Regions from separate parts of the Pseudoalteromonas sp. NFXS53 genome, predicted to be linked through region 1. Evidence: predicted binding sites of a transcription regulator. Region 1 holds the regulator's gene; the other holds the start of a gene.
What was found. Region 1 encodes NrdR, which represses ribonucleotide reductase genes. Its sites were predicted from a motif close to AAACACNANATNTNGTGTTT; they were not measured.
Positions count from the first base shown of each region.

Region 1 (11,286 bases):
GTCAATGCTTTGCCTTTTGGTACGATACCTTTAGCACACACGGTAATCGTTAATGGGCCTTGTGTGGTGTCACCACCGATCAGTTGCACATTATAGTACTCTGCAATATCGTGCATACCTTCGGTGAACTGTTCCAGCCAAGTATCGTCAACATTAGGTAGCGTCAAGCCTATTGATATCCAAGCAGGCTCTGCCCCCATTGCAGCTAAATCACTTAAGTTTACCGCTAAAATTCGGTGCCCTAGGGCTTTAGGAGAAATATCAGAAAAGAAATGAACGCCTTCTACCAGCGTATCTGTGGTGACCGCTAATTGACAGCCTTCAGGGATAGTAACTAGGGCGCAATCATCACCTATGCCTAAGTCTACATCACGTCGAGTAATGCCACGGCCGGTGAAAAATCGATTGATTAACTCAAATTCCTTCATTCATAAAAAAGCCGGCCTAAGCCGGCTCTCCAAATTGTTTGCCTTTATTTGCGAACTGCTTTAACTGCTTTGTCTAAAACACCGTTCACAAACTTATGGCTGTCTTCTGCACCAAAGATTTTCGCAAGCTCAATGCCTTCATTGATTGCTACTTTGTAAGGTACATCTTCACGGAACTTAAGTTCGTATGCACTTAAACGTAATACTGCACGCTCAACTTCATCTAAGTCGTCAAATGGGCGAGAAAGATGCGGCTTAACAAGCTCATCTAATTGTTTTACGTTTACTGCAACACCGCGAGCAAGATCTTTAAAGTATTCTACGTCTACTTTAGATACATCATTCTCGATCAACATTTGTTGCTCAATATCGGCAATCGGATTGCCACTTAATTGCCAAGAGTATACGGCTTGAAGCGCTAATATACGTGCTTTACGTCTTGCTGCTGGTTTCACTGAGGATCCTCTTAAATTTGCTCTAGCACGTTCACCATTTCTAGTGCACCAAGGGCTGCTTCGCCGCCTTTGTTGCCCATCTTAGTGCCCGCACGTTCAATGGCTTGCTCAATGCTTTCCGTGGTTAATACACCAAATGCTACCGGAATATCATAGTCTAATGAAACGCTTGCAAGTCCTTTGTTTGACTCGTTAGCAACTAGGTCGAAATGTGGTGTACCACCACGGATGATAACGCCTAATGCAATAATTGCATCGTGCTCTTTTTTCATCGCTAAACGCTTAGCTGCTAATGGTAACTCAACGGCACCTGGTACATATACCACAGTGATGTCTTCTTCTTTAACACCACCAACACGCTTTAGCTCGTCAACAGCACCGTCAAGTAAGCTGCTACCGATAAAATCATTAAAACGTGAAATAACAATGGCAAATTTTTTGCCAGGAGCGTATTTGTTACCTTCAATAATCTTCATTAGATGGTCCTAATCTTCTTAATGTTTCGTACTTTGCAATCAAAGTGCGCCGAGTACGCAATAAGCAATTGCCAAATTGGCGCGCATAATAGCACAGTTTTGGTTAACCCCAAATAACAAAACCCGTTGTCATCAACGGGCTTTTTTATTCAATTATTTAGGCTCTACGTATTCAACGACTTCTAGGTGGAAACCTGAAAGTGCATGATATTTTTTCGGCATACTCATTAGGCGCATTTTTTGAATACCTAAGTCAGCTAAGATCTGCGAGCCAACACCAACGGTACGAGACGTACCTTGGAATTTACGCTGATTTACAGTTTCGCCCGCATCTTGCGCAGCAAATGCTTTTACCATGTGCTCGATGTCTTCAGTTTGTTCTTGTTTACCCAGAATAACCAGCACACCGTTATTTTCGCTGATGTGCTGCATCGCACCGTGTAAACTCCAGCTTCTATCAGCGCCTCTGTCTGATAGCAATACATCATTAAAAGTGCTTTGTAAGTGAACACGCACTAGCGTTGCATCGCTTTCTGAAACTTCACCTTTGAGTAAAGCATAATGAAGCTGGTTATCAATGGTGTCTTTATAAGTAACTAGATCGAATTCACCATATTCAGTTGGCAATTTACACTGTGCAACTTTTTCGATAGTTGTCTCGTTTAAGTTACGGTATTCAATTAAATCGGCGATAGTACCAATTTTTAATCCATGTTCTTTTGCAAACACTTCTAACTGAGGACGACGCGCCATAGTGCCGTCTGGGTTTAAGATCTCAACAATCACCGATGATGGTTCTAAGCCTGCTAAGCGCGCTAAGTCACACCCTGCTTCTGTATGACCAGCTCGAGTTAATACCCCGCCAGGTTGTGCCATAATAGGGAAAATATGGCCCGGTTGTACGATGTCAGTCGGCACTGCACCTTTGGCCACTGCAGCCTGAACTGTACGCGCACGATCAGCGGCAGAAATACCTGTAGTGACGCCTTTTGCTGCCTCGATAGACATCGTGAAATTCGTTGAGAATTGCGCGCCGTTGTTTCTCACCATTAATGGTAAATCAAGCTGCTGACAACGCTCTTGAGTCATAGTCAAACAAATTAAACCACGACCGTGGGTTGCCATGAAGTTTATGGCATCCGCTGAAATATGCTCGGCTGCGATGATTAAGTCACCTTCATTTTCTCGGTCTTCATCATCCATCAAGATAACCATTTTACCGGCTTTAATGTCTTCGATGATCTCTTGTGCGCTGTTCAAGTTCATAATTTACCTGTTTAATTAATTAGCTACTTAATAAAGCCTGCGTTTGCCAATAAGTTCATTGTGAGAGTAGAGCTTTGTGCAGGCTCTTGAGCTCCAAGTACTAAGCGTTCCAAATAACGTGCTATTTGATCCACTTCTAAGTTAATTTTACTGCCCACTTTAAATTCAGCAATGGTTGTCTCTTGTGCTGTGTGCGGCACAATTGTCAGCTTAAACTGACAATCTTTAATTTCATTTACAGTTAAGCTGATCCCATCAATGGCTACTGAGCCTTTATATGGAATATATTTCATCAGCTCACTGGACGCTTCTAACCAATATTCGGTTGCGCGGGCATTAGGTGAAATCGCCACGACTGTCGCAATGCCATCAATGTGACCTGAGACTAAATGGCCGCCTAATCGTGAAATAGGCTGTAATGCTTTTTCTAAATTAACGGTTTGCCCTAGCTTATATTGAGCAAATTGCGTCAATTTCAAGGTCTCATTTGAAACATCGGCACGAAAACCATCAGAAAATTTTTCAACAACCGTTAAACACACACCATTTGTTGCAATGCTATCGCCTAACTGTACGTCGCCCATGTCTAAATTTGGGCTACTTACACGAACCGTTAGGTCGCCTTGATTTTGTGTCAACTCAGTCAACTTGCCAGTTGCTTCAATGATACCTGTAAACATAAAACTTAACCTTTTTGCGCTACTTTGCATGCTGTTAAACGAATATCATCGCCAACTTGCTTAATATCGTGCCATTGTAGGCTCTGTACATCTGCCATCTGCGTCAACTCTGGCACGTTAAATAAACCTCGCGCGTCTTGACCCATAATTTTAGGTGCTAAATAAAGAATATAATTATCGATAAGATTTAATTCGTGAAACTTACCCGCAAGCGTCGCGCCTGCTTCAACGAATACACTGTTGATACCATGCGCAGTTAATTGCTTTAACGCTTTTTTGATATCAACCTTACCATTCATAGAGTCAACCACCAGCTCTTTAACATGTTCAGGCCACTGGTGTGTTGTATCTGCTTTTGTTCTTAAAATTATAATAGGACTATTGATTGAGAATAATGCTAAATCAGGAAACAAACGGTTTTGAGAATCGATGATCACTCGAATAGGCTGGCGAACCGATAACCCTTCAGCAAGCTCAAGCTGCTCTGCTGAAAGTCGTACATTCAATTTAGCATCATCAAACAGCACAGTATCAGCACCCGATAACACGGCGCAGTGTTCAGCACGTAAAAACTGCACATCTTGACGAGCTGCGCTTGAGGTGATCCACTTACTTTCACCATTTTTTAATGCTGTTTTGCCATCTAGGCTCGCAGCCAATTTACAACTTATATGAGGTGAGCCTGTCTCCATGCGAGTTAGAAAACCCGGATTCAGTGCTCTTGCAGCTTGCTCAAATAAACCTGCTGCGGTTTCAATGCCTGCCTCTTCTAGCATACGTAAGCCGCGACCTGCGACTTCTGGGTTAGGATCGACCATGGCTGCAACAACGCGGCTAACACCAGCGTCGATTAAGCCTTTAGCACAAGGCGGTGTTCTACCATAATGGCTGCATGGCTCCAAGGTAACGTAAGCCGTTGCGCCTCTTGCCTTGTCTCCAGCCATCTTTAATGCGTGTACTTCGGCATGACCTTCACCCGCTTTTTGGTGATAACCCTGACCAACTATATCGCCGTCTTTTACGATGACACAGCCCACATTAGGGTTAGGAGAGGTGGTAAAACGGCCCTTTGCAGCAAGCTCGATGGCCTGCTGCATAAATTCTTTATCTTGTTCGCTAAACATCAATCCCCAAGCCTCGCGATTTCCTCGCCAAACTCTCTAATATCTTCAAATGAGCGATATACGGAAGCAAAGCGGACATAGGCCACTTTATCGAGCTTTTTCAGCGCTTCCATAATGCATTCGCCTATCATATGGCTAGACACTTCACGTTCACCCGTAGCGCGAATTTGCGATTTAATTTGATGCACAACTTCTTCAATTTGCTCAGTGCTCACAGGGCGTTTCTCTAACGCGCGGTGCAGACCATTTAATAGTTTGTCTTCATTAAACGGCTCTCGAGAGCCATCTTGTTTAATTACCCGAGGCATGACTAATTCGGCACCTTCAAACGTCGTAAAGCGCTCATGACATAACACACATTCTCTACGGCGACGGACTTGATGACCTGAGCCGACTAAACGGGAATCAATGACTTTTGTTTCTTTAGCGGTGCAAAATGGACAATGCATAGATAATCACTTGTGAAAAAATATAAAAAAGGCCGCAAATGCGGCCTTAATCATAACAAAATTCTTTGATTTTGTGAGCGAAATTACGCGTAAACTGGTAATTTAGCGCAGATAGCTTTTACTTTCTCTTTAACTTCTGCTTGTACTGACTCATCGTTGATGTTGTCTAGTACGTCACAGATCCAACCCGCAAGCTCTGCTGACTCAGCTTCTTTGAAGCCACGACGCGTGATAGCTGGAGAACCAATACGAAGACCAGACGTTACAAACGGTGAACGTGGGTCGTTTGGTACTGAGTTTTTGTTCACAGTGATGTTAGCACGACCAAGTGCCGCATCAGCATCTTTACCTGTAATGTCTTTGTCGATTAGGTCTAGTAGGAATAAGTGGTTGTCTGTTTTACCAGAAACAACTTTATAACCACGCTCTTGAAGAACAGCAACCATTGCCTGTGCATTCTTAACAACTTGCTCTTGGTAAGTTTTGAACTCTGGCTGTAGTGCTTCTTTAAAGGCTACCGCTTTACCAGCGATAACGTGACATAGAGGACCACCTTGACCACCAGGGAATACTGCGCTGTTTAGCTTCTTGTAGATGTCTTCGTCATCACAAGCAGAGATGATAAGACCACCACGAGGACCTGCTAGTGTTTTGTGCGTCGTCGTAGTTACAACGTGTGCGTGAGGTACTGGGCTTGGGTAAACACCTGCAGCAACAAGACCTGCAACGTGTGCCATATCAACTAATAGGTAAGCACCTACTTTGTCAGCGATTTCACGGAATTTAGCCCAGTCAACGATACCTGAATATGCTGAGAAACCACCGATGATCATTTTTGGCTTGTGCTCAAGTGCTAACGCTTCAACCTGTGCGTAATCGATCTCACCCGTTTCTTCGTTTAGACCGTACTGGATAGCGTTGTACGTTTTACCAGAGAAGTTTACGTGAGAACCGTGTGTTAAGTGACCACCGTGTGCAAGGCTCATACCTAATACAGTGTCATGTGGCTGAAGAAGCGCTTGGAATACTGCCGCGTTTGCTTGTGAACCAGCATGAGGTTGTACGTTTGCATACGTAGAACCGAAAAGCTCGTTAGCACGGTCAATAGCCAGTTGCTCAACAACATCAACGTGCTCACAACCACCGTAGTAACGCTTGCCTGGGTAACCTTCAGCATACTTGTTAGTTAATTGAGAACCCTGAGCTTCTAAAACACGTGGGCTACAGTAGTTTTCAGAAGCGATAAGCTCGATGTGCTCTTCTTGACGAGTCGTTTCAAGTGCAATCGCATTTGCTAATTCAGGGTCAAAATCTGCAATGTTCATGTTACGTTCTAACATGGGGTCTCCTAGGTACACGTTTAGGGTAGTAAAAGCTGTATTGTACGCAGTTATGCGTCCGATGCCTATAATTTCGGCTTGAGCATATTTAAACAGGGATTGAATTTATTTCACAGTGTTTATGTAATGATATTTTTTTATTTAAACATTAAAAAAACAAATAAATAAGAAGGGAATAAATAAGAGATATTTATATAGGGTGAGTTTGGTAAACTTTTTAAGTCTGCAAAGGCTCACCCTTGGCGATTAATAATTACAGTAATTTAGCAAAAACAGAAGCTTTCAATTGTGTGTAATCAGCCTTCATTGGCTCCGCTAAACACTTTTTATCTAAGGCATCTTGCAGCACGCTAGGCATTGCAATCTCTTGCTCAAGCACCTCTTCTACTGAAGATTTAAACTTTGCAGGGTGCGCCGTAGCCAAACAGATCCCCACAGCATCTTCAGCTTTATCTAAAGTCAGACCTTCAAGTGCAATGGCGGTATGCGGCTCCATCACGTAACCCGTTGCAGCAATCTCTTTCATTACCGCTTGCGTGCGACTTTCTGAGACACTTCTTGAATAAAACTCATGTTTATCGAAATCACCACGTTCCAGCATTGTCTCAACGCGAGGCCAGTTATTAGGTTTACTCACATCCATTGCATTAGATAACGACTCTAATGTGGCATTTGGCGACCACTCACCTGATGTCATGTAACGTGGTACAGTGTCATTTTGATTGGTGGTTGCAGACAGGTTTGCAATAGGTAAACCTAGCGCTGCTGCTATCATAGCTGCACACACATTACCGAAGTTACCACTTGGTACAGAAACATGCACTTTACCTCTTTGCTCTACAGGTAATTGCGCAACGGCTTCAAAGTAATAACACACTTGTGCAACTAGACGGCTGATATTGATAGAGTTGGCGGAGTTTAAACCCAGCTTTTCTTTCATTTCATCATCTAAGAACGCCTGCTTAACCAATGCTTGGCAATCATCAAAGCTGCCTGCAACCGCATAACAATGAATATTTCCACCTAACGTCGTGAAGAGCTTTTGTTGAGCGAGCGAGATCTTGCCTTCTGGATAAAGTATAACTACATCAACATTTGGCTTGTTATAGAAAGCATGTGCTACCGCTGCACCTGTGTCTCCACTGGTCGCAGTTAAAATTGTGACGCGCTCACCTTGGTTAAATAAACCAATACACTCGGCCATAAAACGGCCGCCAAAATCTTTAAACGCCAACGTTGGCCCATGGAATAATTCTAAGCAATATTGCTTGTCACCAATTTGCTTAAGCGGCGCCGGAAAATTAAAAGCACGTTCAACCATCTCTGCTAACGTATCTTTTGGTAGCTCATCACCAATTAAGTGGCTCAATACTTCGGCACTTCTTTCTACAAATGGCTTTTCAAGTAAAGCATCGATATTTTCTAATTTACTTAATTGCTCTGGAAAAAATACCCCTTGGTTACGACCAAGACCTGTTTTAACAGCCGTAGTGAAAGACACTTGCTGCGTGGCATCTTTTAAGTTTACAAGTTGCATTGATTATTCTCCTTGTGAAATGGCACGCGTGCCTTGTTGGTCTAGCTTACAAATATGACTAAAACCGTGTTCATTAATATAGTGTTCGTTTAACCAAGCTTGGCACTGCTCTGCCGCTTGTTTGGTTTTACAAATCGTAAAGAGTGTAGGACCAGCACCTGAAATACTCACAAGCTCAGCGCCAAGTTCAAGTAACGCTTTTTTAGCTTGTTCAAACCCAGCTATTAAAGAGCATCGATACGGCTCTGCCATATCATCTTTCATGAGAGAGAGCGCTAAATCGAATTGCTCAGTTTTCATTAGAAGGCAAAAGCTCGATAAACGCTGCGCAAATTCAATGGCTTCTGAGCTGCTTCTTTGTTCTGGCAATACTGCACGTGCTTTTGCCGTATTCAATGCAAAACCTGGGTAAGCTGCGACATAGTACCAATCAGAATCAACAGGCACAGACAAAGCTTTGTTAGGCACAAGATCAGCGGTCAATTGCAAACCACCTAAATAACAAGGCGTGATGTTGTCATAATGGCGAGCGCCACTGACTTTCGCTTCAAAATCGGCCATTAATTCAATCAGCTCAATTTGACTAAGATTCGTTTTTGCAAACTCATTCAAAGCAGCAAAAGTGGCCACCACAGAGCATGCACTCGAACCCAAACCTGAGCCGATTGGTAATCGCTTTTCAAGCTCGAGATAGACCGACGGCATACTTGGTGCGACATGTTCACGAAAGTGGACTAAGCACTGATAGGCCAAGTTTTCATGGGCCTCTCCCGGTAATTTATCGGCATAAGGGCCTGAACAAACAAACGTGTCTTGCTCTGCGGCTTTAACATTTACCACATCACCCAGTAGCTCACCGTTTATTGGCGCCAGCGCAGCCCCTAAAGAATCAAAGCCAACACAAAAGTTGCCGATAGACGCTGGTGCATAAAAACTAATCATAACAACTCCTTACCGCGACTGTGTTTTTAAGATATCTGCAAATACACCCGCTGACGTCACCTCAGCACCCGCGCCATATCCGCGAATAACAAATGGGCGTGGTTGATAGTATTGACTCAAAATTGCCAAAGCATTTTCGCCATCACGGATATCATAAAGTGCATGTTGTTTATCAACTGCTTCTATACCCACTTTACATTTACCGTTTTCGATGCTGCCGACATAGCGCAACACCTTGCCTTCACTCGCGGCACTTTGAATTTTGTCAGCAAATGGCGCATCAAGTTCAGGTAGCTTAGCCATAAACTCATCAACACTTGTACCTGGCGCAAATGACTCAGGAACAACCGCTTCAACTTCAATATCAGATAACTCTAATTCAAGACCTGATTCACGCGCGATGATCAAAAGCTTACGCGCAACATCTGTTCCTGATAAATCATCTCGCGGATCGGGTTCTGTAAAGCCATTCGCTTTCGCCTTTGCTGTCGCTTCTGACAAACTTAAGCCATCTTCAAGTACACCAAACATGTATGAGAGTGAACCAGAAAGAATACCGTTAAATGACAATAACTCGTCTCCGGCACCAAAAAGTAGCTGCAAGTTGTCTAGTACCGGCAGACCTGCACCTACATTTGTTTCATATAAGAATTTGCGCTGACGTTTTTGCGCTGCACTTTTTAGAGACTGATAGTATTTAAAACTACCTGTATTGGCTTTTTTATTTGCAGCAACCACATGGAAGCCCGCATCTAAAAAGTCATAGTATTGATCTGCTAGTTGTTGTGACGAGCTGCAATCCACCAGCACAGGGTTAATAAGGTGATTCTCTCTAACAAACTGCTCTACTTTAGCCAGCTCAAAACCTGAAGTTTGTTGCTCCAATTGAGCTTGCCATGCATCAAATGCGATGCCGTTTGCATCAAGTAAAAGCTTTCTTGAGTTAGCCACACCATAAAGGTTAAGCTTTACATTGCGCTTTGCTAGCCAATCTTGTTGTTTTTCAAGTTGCTTAACCAGCTCTTGACCGACTAAACCACAGCCTAATAAAAACACATCAATTGAAGGCACATGAGTGAAGAAATTTTCGTGACAGACTTTCACTGCGTCATTGCACAGTGCACCATCTACCACCGCAGAAATCGCACTTTCAGTAGAGTCTTGAGCAATAGCCACGATATTAACTTGCGCTTGTGCCAGTGAATCAAAGAACTTAGCCGCAAGACCTTTATGTGCTTTCATGTTATCGCCTACCAAAGTCACGATGGCAAGTTCACGCTGCACTTGTACAGGTTCAATCAACCCAGCTTGCGACTCTAGTTCAAACGCTTGCTCTAGGGCACTTAAAGCTAAATTTAAATCTTCTTCATGCACACAAAAACTAATACTGAATTCACACGATGACTGCGTGATCAACACAATTGACACATTGTCGTTGGCAAGCGCACTAAAAACGCGCGCAGCCATACCGACTTTGCCTTTCATGCCGGGGCCTGACACCGTCAGCATGGCTAAGTTTTCTAATGAAGAAATAGCCTTGACAGTTTCGTCGCTCTGGCATTCATTTGAGATCACAGAACCTGGCACATCGGGATTGTGGGTATTTTTAATTTCACATGGCACGCCAACTTTCGCACACGGCAAAATCGTTTTTGGATGAAGAACTTTAGCGCCAAAGTATGAAAGCTCCATCGCCTCTTTATAAGATAGGCTGTCTACCTTGCTGGCTTTTTTGATAAAGCGCGGATCGGCATTATAAACGCCATCTACATCTGTCCAAATTTGACAGACTTCGACTTTTAAACAAGCCGCAGCTACTGCAGCAGAATAATCTGAGCCGTTGCGACCAAGGGTAGTTAGTTCGCCTTGGTTATTAACCCCAGTAAACCCCGGCATAATATAAAAGTCGGCTGGTTGCGATTTTAAAACTTCAGCAAAACGCTGCTCACTCGCGACTAAGTTGACCTCTGCATCAAGATACCCGCCTTGAGTCTCAATACATTGCGTCGCCTCGAGATAAGCAGCCCTTTGACCTAGCATGGCCACCATAAGCGCAACACTCACTCGTTCACCAAAGCTGATCACATAAGCATTAACTTGCTCAGGGCAGTGCTTAAGTAATTTAACTCCAGCAAGCTTATCACTTAGTTCGGCAAAGCTTGGCCAATGAGCGACAACAGAACCTAACTGCTCGACTTCACACTTCAAACTGTCTGCGCGATTTAGCAAAGCCTGCCACTGAACACTGTAATTAACACCTTGCTCAGCAAGCTTGGCTAACTCAACAAGTTGGTCTGTCATGCCTCCTGGGGCTGAAAGAACAACCAAAGCTTGCTCGCCTGCTTGAGACTCGATCAATTGCTTGACCCGTTTGAGACAATCAAAGTCGGCAAGCGAAGAGCCGCCAAATTTTAAAACTCGCATAATTTTTCCTCATTCCAAAAACGAAAAAAGGCCTGTGTTCGTAGTGAACACAGGCCTTTTTCTAATGCGCAACGACCTATGCCACTATCCAGTTAGGATGGTGGTTGTAATAATGGTCGTAATTAAATTCATTGTTTTCATAATTATTAGACTGCCCGAAAATCA
Region 1 is NZ_JBWVBR010000014.1:76,671-87,956, reverse strand. Features, by position in the region: gene thiL (thiamine-phosphate kinase) at 1-428, opposite strand, end outside; gene nusB (transcription antitermination factor NusB) at 473-883, opposite strand; gene ribH (6,7-dimethyl-8-ribityllumazine synthase) at 895-1,359, opposite strand; gene ribBA (bifunctional 3,4-dihydroxy-2-butanone-4-phosphate synthase/GTP cyclohydrolase II) at 1,513-2,625, opposite strand; gene AC1HJP_RS14970 (riboflavin synthase) at 2,649-3,305, opposite strand; gene ribD (bifunctional diaminohydroxyphosphoribosylaminopyrimidine deaminase/5-amino-6-(5-phosphoribosylamino)uracil reductase RibD) at 3,311-4,429, opposite strand; gene nrdR (transcriptional regulator NrdR) at 4,429-4,878, opposite strand; gene glyA (serine hydroxymethyltransferase) at 4,962-6,218, opposite strand; gene thrC (threonine synthase) at 6,472-7,755, opposite strand; gene thrB (homoserine kinase) at 7,759-8,697, opposite strand; gene thrA (bifunctional aspartate kinase/homoserine dehydrogenase I) at 8,707-11,121, opposite strand.

Region 2 (11,286 bases), on a different contig from region 1:
CTGTGATCATCATAAGTATCTATATCAACTAAATTCAATGTTTCTGGTGGCGTAACTTCAATAAAGTCATTGCCTTCAACAACTTCAGCACCTAATTTTTTTAATTCAGTTGCCATTGCATGTAGTCGGTCTGTTTCTTTTACACGCCAGTTGTATATGTCTCTAATAGCCGTTTTGCCTTTAGCAAACAGTGCCACAGTCGCTAATGTCATAGCGGCATCAGGAATTGCATTGGCATTGATATCAACGCCGTTTAATTCGCCTTTGCGAACGACCAGTTTTTCATCATACCAATCGATCTTCGCGCCAACTTGCTCCATTACTTTTGCAAAACCAATATCACCCTGCACACTTGCCTTGCCGACGCCATTAATTTCTATTTCACCACCATTAATGGCTGCAGCAGCAATAAAGTAAGACGCAGATGAGGCATCCCCTTCTACCATAATGCTCTTTGGTGACTGATAGCCTTGACCTGCTTTAACAACAAAATGCTGGTAATTGTCATTTTCTACATGCACACCAAATTTTGCCATCACACCAATTGTAATATCGATATAGGGCTTTGAAACTAATTCACCAATGATCGAGATATTTAAATCACCATCGAATAAAGGTGCCGCCATTAAAATCGCTGTCAAAAACTGACTTGAAATACTGCCATCAATTTCTACATGTCCGCCTACTAGCTTTTTACCTAGGATTTTTAAAGGGGGATAGTCTTTATTTTTAAGGTAAGTAATATCTGCATCAATAGAATCTAATGCATCAACTAAATGACCTATCGGGCGCTCTTCCATTCTTGGTTCACCAATCAACTCATAATTGCCTTCAATAGCAGCTAAGACAGCTGTCAAAGGACGATATGCAGTACCAGCATTCCCTAAAAATAGTGGTTCATCAGGCGTTTTAAATTTGCCTGAAACACCATGCACAGTTGCGATGCTCTTGTCTTCGTTAAGTTCAACCTTAACGCCTAACTGTCCAAGCGCTTTTAGCATGTGTCTTATGTCATCGCTATCAAGCAAGTTAGTGACTTGCGTCACACCATCAGCAAGTGCTGCAAGCAGCAAGATTCGGTTCGATAGACTTTTTGAGCCAGGTAAGGTAACTGAACCACTTACCTTTTTAATTGGCTTTAAGGTAAGTTGTTCCATTAACTATTTTCCTGTGCAAATTTATCCATAAACGCGACTAGAGCTTCAATACCTTCTACTGACATTGCGTTATAAATACTTGCACGCATACCGCCAACAAATCTATGACCTTCAAGTGCAAGTAATCCTGCGGCTTCAGCTTCAGATAAGAACTTATCGTTTAAAGTGTCATCTTTAAGCCAAAATGGCACATTCATCAGTGAGCGACAGTGTGTAGCAACTTTATTAGAATAGAATTCTGAACTATCAATATAGTCATATAGGATCGCTGCTTTTTTCTTATTATGCGCTTCCATTGCTTTAACACCACCAATTGACTCTAGGTATTGAAATACTTCATTTGCTAAATACCAAGCAAAAGTTGGCGGCGTGTTATACATACTGCCTTGTTTTGCTTCAATCGCATAGTCAAGGATAGCTGGGCGAGGTAAACCTTCTCGCTCTAGTAAGGTTTTACGCACGATAACAATACATAAGCCTGAAGGGCCTATATTTTTCTGAGCACCCGCATAAATTAGATCAAAATCATCTACATTAATTTCACGTGACAAGATCATTGAAGACATATCTGCCACGATAGGTGCATCGTGCTTTGGCACATCGTATATCTCAATCCCATCAATTGTTTCGTTAGGACAATAATGAATAAACGACGCTTTTTCAGGTAATTTCCACTGTTCAACTGGCTGAATATCGAATTGGCCATCTACATCAGTGCGAATGTTAATACCTTCTACTTGAGTGAATTTTGCACCTTCTTTAGTTGCACCGCTTGACCAAATACCATTCTCAACATAAACACCAGGTGCATCATCTAGGTGAAGATTTAAAGGCACAGCTGCAAATTGGCCTCGACCACCGCCATGCATAAATAAAACTTCAAATTCATCTGAAATATTCATTAAACGACGAAGGCTTGCTTCACACTCTTTTACCATTTCTAGATAAGGCTGAGCTCTGTGGCTCACTTCCATGACAGATACACCTAAGTTCTGCCAATTTAAGAATTCTTGTTGTGCTTTTTTCATTACTTCTGGTGGCAACATTGCCGGACCAGCACAAAAATTATATACCGTCATTTCCTCATTCCTAAACTGTATATTTGTGAACGTATTGAGTTATCGTTATAAATAACTTCACGCTTTTTAGAGTTAAAAAAAGCGGCCGAAGCCGCTTTTTAAGATTTATTCACTCGGAGTATCTTCGCTACTCTCTTGTGTACCTTCTGGGTTATCTTGCACTACTGCTTCAGAACCATCTTCAGGTAATTCATCAACTTCGATTTCCTCGATACGTTGTAAACCAACTACTTGTTCTTCGTCAATAGTTCTTATCAAAATAACACCTTGTGTGTTACGGCCGACAGTAGAAACTTCGTTAACACGGGTACGAACAAGCGTGCCGCGGTTTGAGATAATCATGATTTCATGGTTATCTTCAACTTGCACCGCACCGACTACGTTACCGTTACGCTCCGATACCTTAATTGATACAACACCTTGTGTTGCACGGCTCTTCGCTGGGTAGTCTTCTAGAGGTGTACGTTTGCCATAGCCATTCTCTGTAACAGTCAAGATTGCACCGTCATTCTTAGGCACGATCAATGATACAACTTTAACACCTTCAGGCATCTTAATACCGCGAACACCGGTTGCTGTACGGCCCATAGGACGTAAAGCAAGCATTTCTTCACCAGTCTCAGGATCGATCTTAACTTCACCTGTTTCTGAATCACGAAGTTTTTCGTTGAATCGAACTACTTTACCGTGATCTGTGAATAGCATGATGTCGTTACTGCCATCTGTGATGTCTGCACCGATTAGGCTATCACCTTCATTAAGGTTAATTGCAATAATACCGCTTGCACGCTGACGGCTATAAGCTGTTAAAGGTGTCTTCTTAACTGTACCGTTCGCAGTTGCCATTAATACATACTTGTCATCTTCATATTCACGAACCGGCAAAATGGTTGTGATACGTTCATCCGCTTCTAGCGGTAACAAGTTAACGATTGGCTTACCACGAGCCTGACGTGATGCCAGTGGTAATTGGTACACTTTTAACCAGTACATTCTACCGGCTGTTGAGAAACACAAAATGGTATCGTGTGTATTTGCAACTAACAGACGTTCAATGAAATCTTCATCTTTCATCTTAGTTGCTGCTTTACCTTTACCACCACGGCGCTGCGCTTCGTAATCAGATAATGGCTGATACTTTACATAGCCTTCGTGAGAAAGTGTTACAACTACATCTTCTTCATTGATCAGATCTTCAAGGCTAATATCGTGGGCAGCAGCACTGATTTCAGTACGTCGCTCATCACCATATTGCTCTTTGATTTCGACAAGTTCATCACGGATTACTTCCATTAATCTTTCAGGTGAAGAAAGGATATATAGAAGCTCAGCAATTAGATCTAATAGTTCTTGATATTCACCAAGGATTTTCTCGTGCTCAAGACCTGTTAGCTTGTGTAAACGTAAATCAAGAATAGCTTGTGCTTGTTGTTCAGATAAATAGTACTGACCATCACGGATACCTAGCTCAGCAGCTAACCAATCTGGACGTGCAACATTGTCTTCACCAGCCTTTTCAAGCATAGCTTTAACTGTACCCAACTCCCAAGGACGCGCAACAAGGGCTTGTTTCGCTTCAGAAGGCGTTGGTGACTTACGAATTAACTCAATAATTGGGTCGATATTCGCAAGTGCAATTGCTAAACCTTCAAGTGTATGCGCTCTATCACGGGCTTTACGTAAATCGAATACCGTACGACGAGTAACAACTTCACGACGGTGGATAATAAACGCATCAAGCATTTCTTTTAGGTTGAAACACTTAGGTTGATTATTATCAAGTGCAACCATATTCATACCGAATACAGTTTGCATTTGTGTTTGTGCGTAAAGGTTATTTAATAGAACTTCACCCACTTCACCACGCTTAACCTCAATAACGATACGCATACCGTCTTTATCAGATTCGTCACGAAGCGCACTAATGCCTTCGATTTTCTTATCTTTTACGAGCTCAGCGATTTTTTCGATTAAACGCGCTTTGTTAACTTGATAAGGAATTTCATGAACGATGATCGTTTCACGACCTGTTTTTTCATCCACTTCAATTTCAGCACGTGCACGAATGTATACCTTACCACGACCCGTTTTATAGGCTTGTTCGATGCCCTTCTTACCGTTAATAATCGCAGCAGTTGGGAAATCTGGACCTGGGATATATTCGATTAACTCTTCAATCGTTAAATCAGGGTTTTGAATAAGCGCTAAACAGCCATTGATCACCTCTGTTAAGTTATGAGGTGGAATGTTGGTCGCCATACCTACAGCGATCCCCGAAGAACCATTCACTAATAAGTTAGGTACTTTAGTTGGTAATACATCAGGGATTTGCTCTGTACCATCGTAGTTAGGTACATAGTCAACGGTTTCTTTTTCAAGATCAGCAAGTAGTTCGTGCGACATTTTTGCCATACGTACTTCGGTATAACGCATCGCAGCAGCAGAGTCACCGTCAACAGAACCGAAGTTACCTTGACCGTCAACCAGCATATAACGTAGAGAGAAAGGCTGAGCCATACGAACAATGGTGTCGTATACAGCACTGTCACCATGCGGGTGGTATTTACCGATAACATCACCGACAACACGAGCCGACTTCTTATAAGGCTTATTCCAGTCGTTACGAAGCTCATTCATGGCAAATAATACACGACGGTGAACGGGCTTTAGACCGTCACGTACGTCTGGTAATGCACGACCCACGATTACACTCATCGCGTAATCTAGGTATGAATTTTTTAACTCGTCTTCGATATTGACCGGGAGGATTTCATTGGCGAGATCAGTCATTGATTGCACTTTCCTTCAGAGTCTATCTCTATTAGCACTATCAAGTGCCCTAGAGATTAAGTTATTATTAATATCAACACCCATGCTAACACAGATTTATAATTATTACAGGCGCAAAATCCGTGTGATTTTGAAATAATCCAATTTAAATGCGCTCAGATTCACGAGGAAGTTTTTTATGACCGAGCATCAAAATGTAGATCCACAAGAAATTGCGAAATTTGAGAGCATCGCAGAAAGATGGTGGGATACAGAAGGAGAATTCAAACCCCTTCATGATATTAATCCGTTACGTCTCGATTTTATTAATGACAAGTCTAATAATTTATTTGATAAGCAAGTTGTCGATATCGGCTGTGGTGGCGGTATTTTAACTGAAAGCATGGCGAAGCTGGGTGCCAAAGCAACGGGTATAGACTTAGGCCAAGAGCCGCTCAATGTAGCAAAACTGCACGCTTTAGAAGTGGGTGTGACAGTTGACTATATAAAAGTACCCGCAGAGGAATTTGCAGTAAACAATGCTGAGCAATTTGATGTAGTAACGTGCATGGAAATGCTTGAGCACGTCCCAGACCCTGAATCTATTATCCAAGCTGCTGCACAAATGGCAAAGCCTGGCGCAAGTGTATTCTTTTCAACTTTAAACAAAACGATTAAAGCGTATTTGCTTGCTATCGTCGGTGCAGAAAAAATTCTAAAAATGGTACCTGAGGGTACACATGAACACGATAAGTTTATTCGTCCTTCTGTTTTAATTGGCTGGGCTGAAAAAGCAGGCCTTAAAGTACGTGCTAGTGCGGGGATCAATTACAACCCAATCAATAAAACATTCACCTTAACTGATGATGTCAGTGTGAATTACTTACTTCATTTCGAGAAACTTGATTGATGAAGGCTGTCATATTCGATTTAGACGGCACCCTACTCGACACCACTGACGACTTGGGGGCTGCTTTAAACCACGTTCTTGAAATAAATGGGCTTGCTGCTGTTTCTCGAGAAGTATATAGCCCTGCAATTTCTGATGGCGTAAAAGCGCTCTTAGATGTTGGCTTTGGTAGCCGGCTCGTTGAATTTGATTTAGCTAGCTTAAGACAAGATGTTCTTGACCATTATGCAGCCAATATTGCAGTGCATACGAATTGCTTTGATGGTGTACCAGAATTAATTCAGTCTTTGCATAATGATGATATTAAAGTCGCAATCATGACGAATAAGCCCACATTCCTTACTTTACCACTTGTTGGGAAAATTTCAGCACTCAAAGAAATTGAAGTTATTGTTTGTGGAGACACGTTAGATGAAGCTAAGCCTTCACCAAAGCCATTATTATATGCAGCGGAACAATTAGGCATTAGTTCATCCGATTGTCTTTATGTCGGTGATGCACAACGAGATATTCAAGCTGCAAAAGCGGCAGGTATGACTTCTGCTTGTGCTTTGTGGGGATACATCCCAAGTCTTGAAGACGCGTACAGTTGGCAAGCAGATCTAAATTTAACTAACCCACTTTTAGTACTAGACCATATCTAGTGCTCACATTTACGCCAAAACACTATATCTAGTGTTTTGGCTCTTTCATCACCACAAGCTGCTCATTAAGAAAACACTCTAAATTTTTTTTATTTTCTTTAAAAATAGCATCATTTTTATTGATTTCCTGCTGAGGTTACTTGCATCAAACCTCAAAAGGTTAATAGTTACTAACACTTTTTATTTATCCCAAACTTATCCACATTTGTGCATTTACCTTGCTATTGCAAATTAAATTGAACCCCACTATCTTGTGATCCCAATCAGAAGAACCACCATATATAGTGGTCAAAACCTGAGCTTTTTTTCGCCATTTATTTTTTAAATATTCAATCCGAAGGATTACAGGCACAGCTATGAACCAACAGTTATCTGTCAGTAAAAGAAACGGCCGCAAAGAGCCGCTCGATCTCGATAAAATTCACCGCGTCATTACTTGGGCTGCAGAAGGCTTAGATAATGTTTCAGTTTCTCAGGTTGAATTAAAGTCACACATTCAATTTTATGATGGGATCCGTACTGAAGATATTCATGAAACTATCATTAAAGCTGCTGCCGATTTGATCGATAAAGACTCTCCGGATTACCAGTATCTTGCTGCACGTCTAGCTATTTTCCATTTACGAAAAAAAGCATATGGCCAATTTGAGCCACCACGTTTATATGACCACATTACGAAGCTGGTTGAACAAAAGCGTTATGATCAACACCTTCTTATCGATTACACCGAGCAAGAAATTGACGAGCTTGATAACTACTTAGATCATAGCCGTGACTTAAATTTTAGCTATGCAGCGGTGAAACAGTTAGAAGGTAAGTACCTTGTACAAAACCGTGTAACTGGCGAAATCTACGAAAGTGCTCAGTTTTTATATATTCTTGTTGCTGCAAGCTTATTCTCTGATTACCCTAAAGAAACTCGTCTTGATTACATCAAACGTTTCTATGATGCGGTTTCTTTATTCAAGATTTCATTACCGACACCTATTATGGCAGGTGTTCGTACACCAACGCGTCAATTCAGCTCTTGTGTATTAATTGAAACGGGTGATAGCTTAGACTCAATCAATGCGACTTCATCGGCAATCGTTAAATATGTCAGTCAACGTGCTGGTATTGGTATAAATGCTGGTCGTATTCGTGCCCTAGGTAGCCCAATTCGTAACGGTGAAGCTTACCACACAGGTTGTATTCCTTTTTATAAGCACTTCCAAACGGCTGTTAAAAGTTGTTCACAAGGTGGTGTGCGCGGTGGTGCAGCTACCCTCTTCTATCCACTTTGGCATTTAGAAGTAGAAAACCTACTGGTACTTAAAAACAATCGTGGTGTTGAAGAAAACCGCGTTCGTCACCTAGATTACGGTGTGCAGTTCAACAAAACAATGTACGCTCGCCTTATCAAAGACGACTACATTACACTGTTCAGCCCGTCAGATGTACCGGGGCTTTACGATGCATTCTTCGAAGATCAAGAAGAGTTCGAGCGTTTATATACGCAGTACGAGCAAGATGAGTCTATTCGTAAAAAGCGCATTAAAGCGATTGAGCTATTCTCTATGTTCGCACAAGAGCGCGCGAGTACTGGCCGTGTTTACTTACAAAACGTTGACCACTGTAATACGCATAGCCCGTTTGATTCAAAGGTTGCGCCTATTCGTCAGTCTAATTTATGTCTTGAAATTGCGCTGCCAACAAAGCCGCTTTCACACATTAATGATCCAGAAGGTGAAATCGCGCTATGTACGCTATCAGCTTTTAACCTTGGCGCAATCGACTCTCTAGATGAACTTGAAGAATTAGCTGAGCTTGCTGTTCGTGCACTTGATAATCTATTAGATTTCCAAGACTATCCGGTTCCTGCTGCACACACTGCAACTATGGGTCGTCGTACGCTAGGTATTGGTGTAATTAACTATGCTTATTACCTTGCGAAAAATGGCGTTAAGTACTCTGATGGCAGCGCGAATAACCTAACTCACCTCACATTTGAAGCGATTCAATACTATCTAATGAAAGCTTCAAATGAACTTGCCAAAGAGCGTGGTGCATGTCCTAAGTTCAATGAGACAACGTATTCAAAAGGTATTATGCCGATTGATACTTACAAGCGTGACTTAGATAAAATTTGTAGCGAAGCGCTTCGTCTTGATTGGGATGCACTGCGCGCAAGCATTCAAGAACATGGTATGCGTAACTCAACTGTATCTGCACTGATGCCATCAGAGACTTCATCACAGATCTCAAATGCAACAAATGGTATTGAGCCACCTCGTGGCCATATCAGTGTTAAAGCAAGTAAAGATGGTATCTTGAAGCAGGTAGTGCCTGAGTATGAAAAGTTAAAAGATCAATATGAGCTACTTTGGGACATTCCTTCGAATGACGGTTATCTTGGTCTTGTAGGTATCATGCAGAAGTTTATTGACCAAACTATCTCTGCTAACACGAATTATGATCCAACTCGCTTTGAAGGTGGTAAAGTACCAATGAAGTTGCTTCTTAAAGACCTGCTTACTGCTTATAAGTTGGGTGTTAAGACACTTTATTATCACAATACACGTGATGGTGCATCAGACTCTCAAGACGAATTAAAACCAGAAATTGAAGATGATGGCTGCGAAGGCGGCGCGTGTAAAATTTAATTAAGACGTGAGTAAGCATTGTGCTTGCTCACTTTTTTGCGTTATCGAGTATTAAAAAATATGTCTTATTCCACATTTAGCAGAAATCATAACGACCAGTTAAAAGAACCAATGTTTTTTGGTCAAACTGTAAACGTGTCACGTTATGACCAGCAGAAATACCCTATTTTTGAAAAATTAATTGAAAAGCAGCTATCATTTTTCTGGCGTCCAGAAGAAGTTGATGTGTCTAAAGACCGCTTAGATTTCCAGGCGTTGCCTGAACATGAAAAACACATTTTCTTAAGCAACTTGAAATATCAAACATTGCTAGATAGTGTTCAAGGCCGTTCGCCAAATGTTGCATTATTACCTATTGTTTCAATCCCTGAGCTTGAAACTTGGATTGAAACTTGGGCGTTCAGTGAAACTATTCATAGCCGTTCATATACACATATTATACGTAACGTAACACAGTCACCTGAAGTTATCTTTGACGACATCGTAAGCAACGATAAAATCAATGAGCGTGCTGATGCGGTTACTAAATATTACGACGAGCTAATCGAGAAGGTATCGATTTATAACCTTTACGGTGAAGGTAAGCATGTAATTAATGGTGAAGAAGTTCGAATTAACTTATTTGAGCTTAAGAAACTACTTTATCTTTGCATCATGTCTGTAAACATTTTAGAAGCTATACGCTTCTATGTCAGCTTCGCTTGTTCATTTGCTTTTGCAGAGCGTGAACTAATGGAAGGTAACGCAAAGATCATCAAACTTATCGCCCGTGACGAAGCCCTTCACCTTTCTGGTACTCAGCATATTCTAAATATTATGCAAGAAGGTAAAGACGATCCTGAGATGTCTATTGTTGCTGCGCAATGTGAAGCTGAAGCAATTCGCATGTTCGAAGAAGCTGCACAGCAAGAGAAAGAATGGGCTGAATATCTGTTTAAAGACGGCTCTATGATTGGTCTAAACAAAGACATCCTTTGCCAATATGTTGAATACATCACTAACACTCGTATGTCAGCTGTTGGTTTAAAGCCTATTTTTGAAACTAAGAGCAACCCAATCCCTTGGATTAATGCCTGGTTAGTATCAGACAACGTACAAGTTGCTCCGCAAGAAGCTGAGATCAGCTCTTACCTAGTCGGCCAAATCGACTCTCAAGTTGATGCATCTGACTTCGGTGATTTCGATTTATAATGAATTCGAAACCCAGTTCAAAAATATCTATTGAAGAACATTCTGAGCCGCTTACATTTGCGGCTCAGTGCCCTTCAATACTAGATGCACTCGAAAAAGCAAATATTGAAGTCACTTATCAATGTAGAGAGGGGTTTTGTGGTGCATGTAGAGCCAAACTTAACTCAGGTGAAGTGATTTACAACCAAGAGCCGTTAGCATTTGTAAGAGATGGTGAAGTATTAATGTGTTGCTCTAAGCCTTTAACTGATATTTCAATCACATTACTCTAGTATTAACAAAGTTGTTTTATTTCTGTTTGGTAGTAACCTGACTTATCACTCACACTCATCGAATTCTCTTCAATTAAAATATCCCAGTGCATACTATTGGTTAAGTTTGTTTTTAGATCTTCTAAGAAGCTTGCTTTAAGGGTGAAAATACTAATATTGTGATGTTGTATTAATTGTGGTGATATTTCTTCATACCAGCGCTCACCTTCGATAGTTAAAATCAAAAGTTTATCGTAAAGTTTACACAGTCGGTTAATTTCGCCTATGTCTAACTCTGACACATATAAGGCTAAGACAATCTTTTGCTCATCGTTTTCACACCAAACATCCGGATACGATTTATCAGACTTTTGATTTAAAAAAGTGTGCTGGTTGTAAGAAAGTGCGCAAAACCCTAATATCCTTAGCAAAAAGTGATCTAGACTTTCTCTTTTTGCGACAGCAGCTGTAAACACTTCGATATGATTTGCATGGTGAAAAAGATCCGCCACTTTTAACCTTGCTTTAAAGACAAAAGGTTTGCTCATCAGATACTCCTATCCCTAATGAACTAACTTTAGGTCAAAAATGCGATAATTCAACAAAGCTACAGTATAACATTCGTTGATCGCAGGCATGGTGT
Region 2 is NZ_JBWVBR010000009.1:128,657-139,942, reverse strand. Features, by position in the region: gene aroA (3-phosphoshikimate 1-carboxyvinyltransferase) at 1-1,157, opposite strand, end outside; gene serC (3-phosphoserine/phosphohydroxythreonine transaminase) at 1,157-2,236, opposite strand; gene gyrA (DNA gyrase subunit A) at 2,342-5,026, opposite strand; gene ubiG (bifunctional 2-polyprenyl-6-hydroxyphenol methylase/3-demethylubiquinol 3-O-methyltransferase UbiG) at 5,205-5,915, shown strand; gene AC1HJP_RS11570 (HAD family hydrolase) at 5,915-6,559, shown strand; gene nrdA (class 1a ribonucleoside-diphosphate reductase subunit alpha) at 6,916-9,201, shown strand; gene nrdB (class Ia ribonucleoside-diphosphate reductase subunit beta) at 9,262-10,392, shown strand; gene yfaE (class I ribonucleotide reductase maintenance protein YfaE) at 10,392-10,664, shown strand; gene AC1HJP_RS11550 (YaeQ family protein) at 10,667-11,191, opposite strand.
Region 2: a site for NrdR is predicted at 6,830-6,849, ahead of nrdA (class 1a ribonucleoside-diphosphate reductase subunit alpha). Genes of this name have one in related genera too.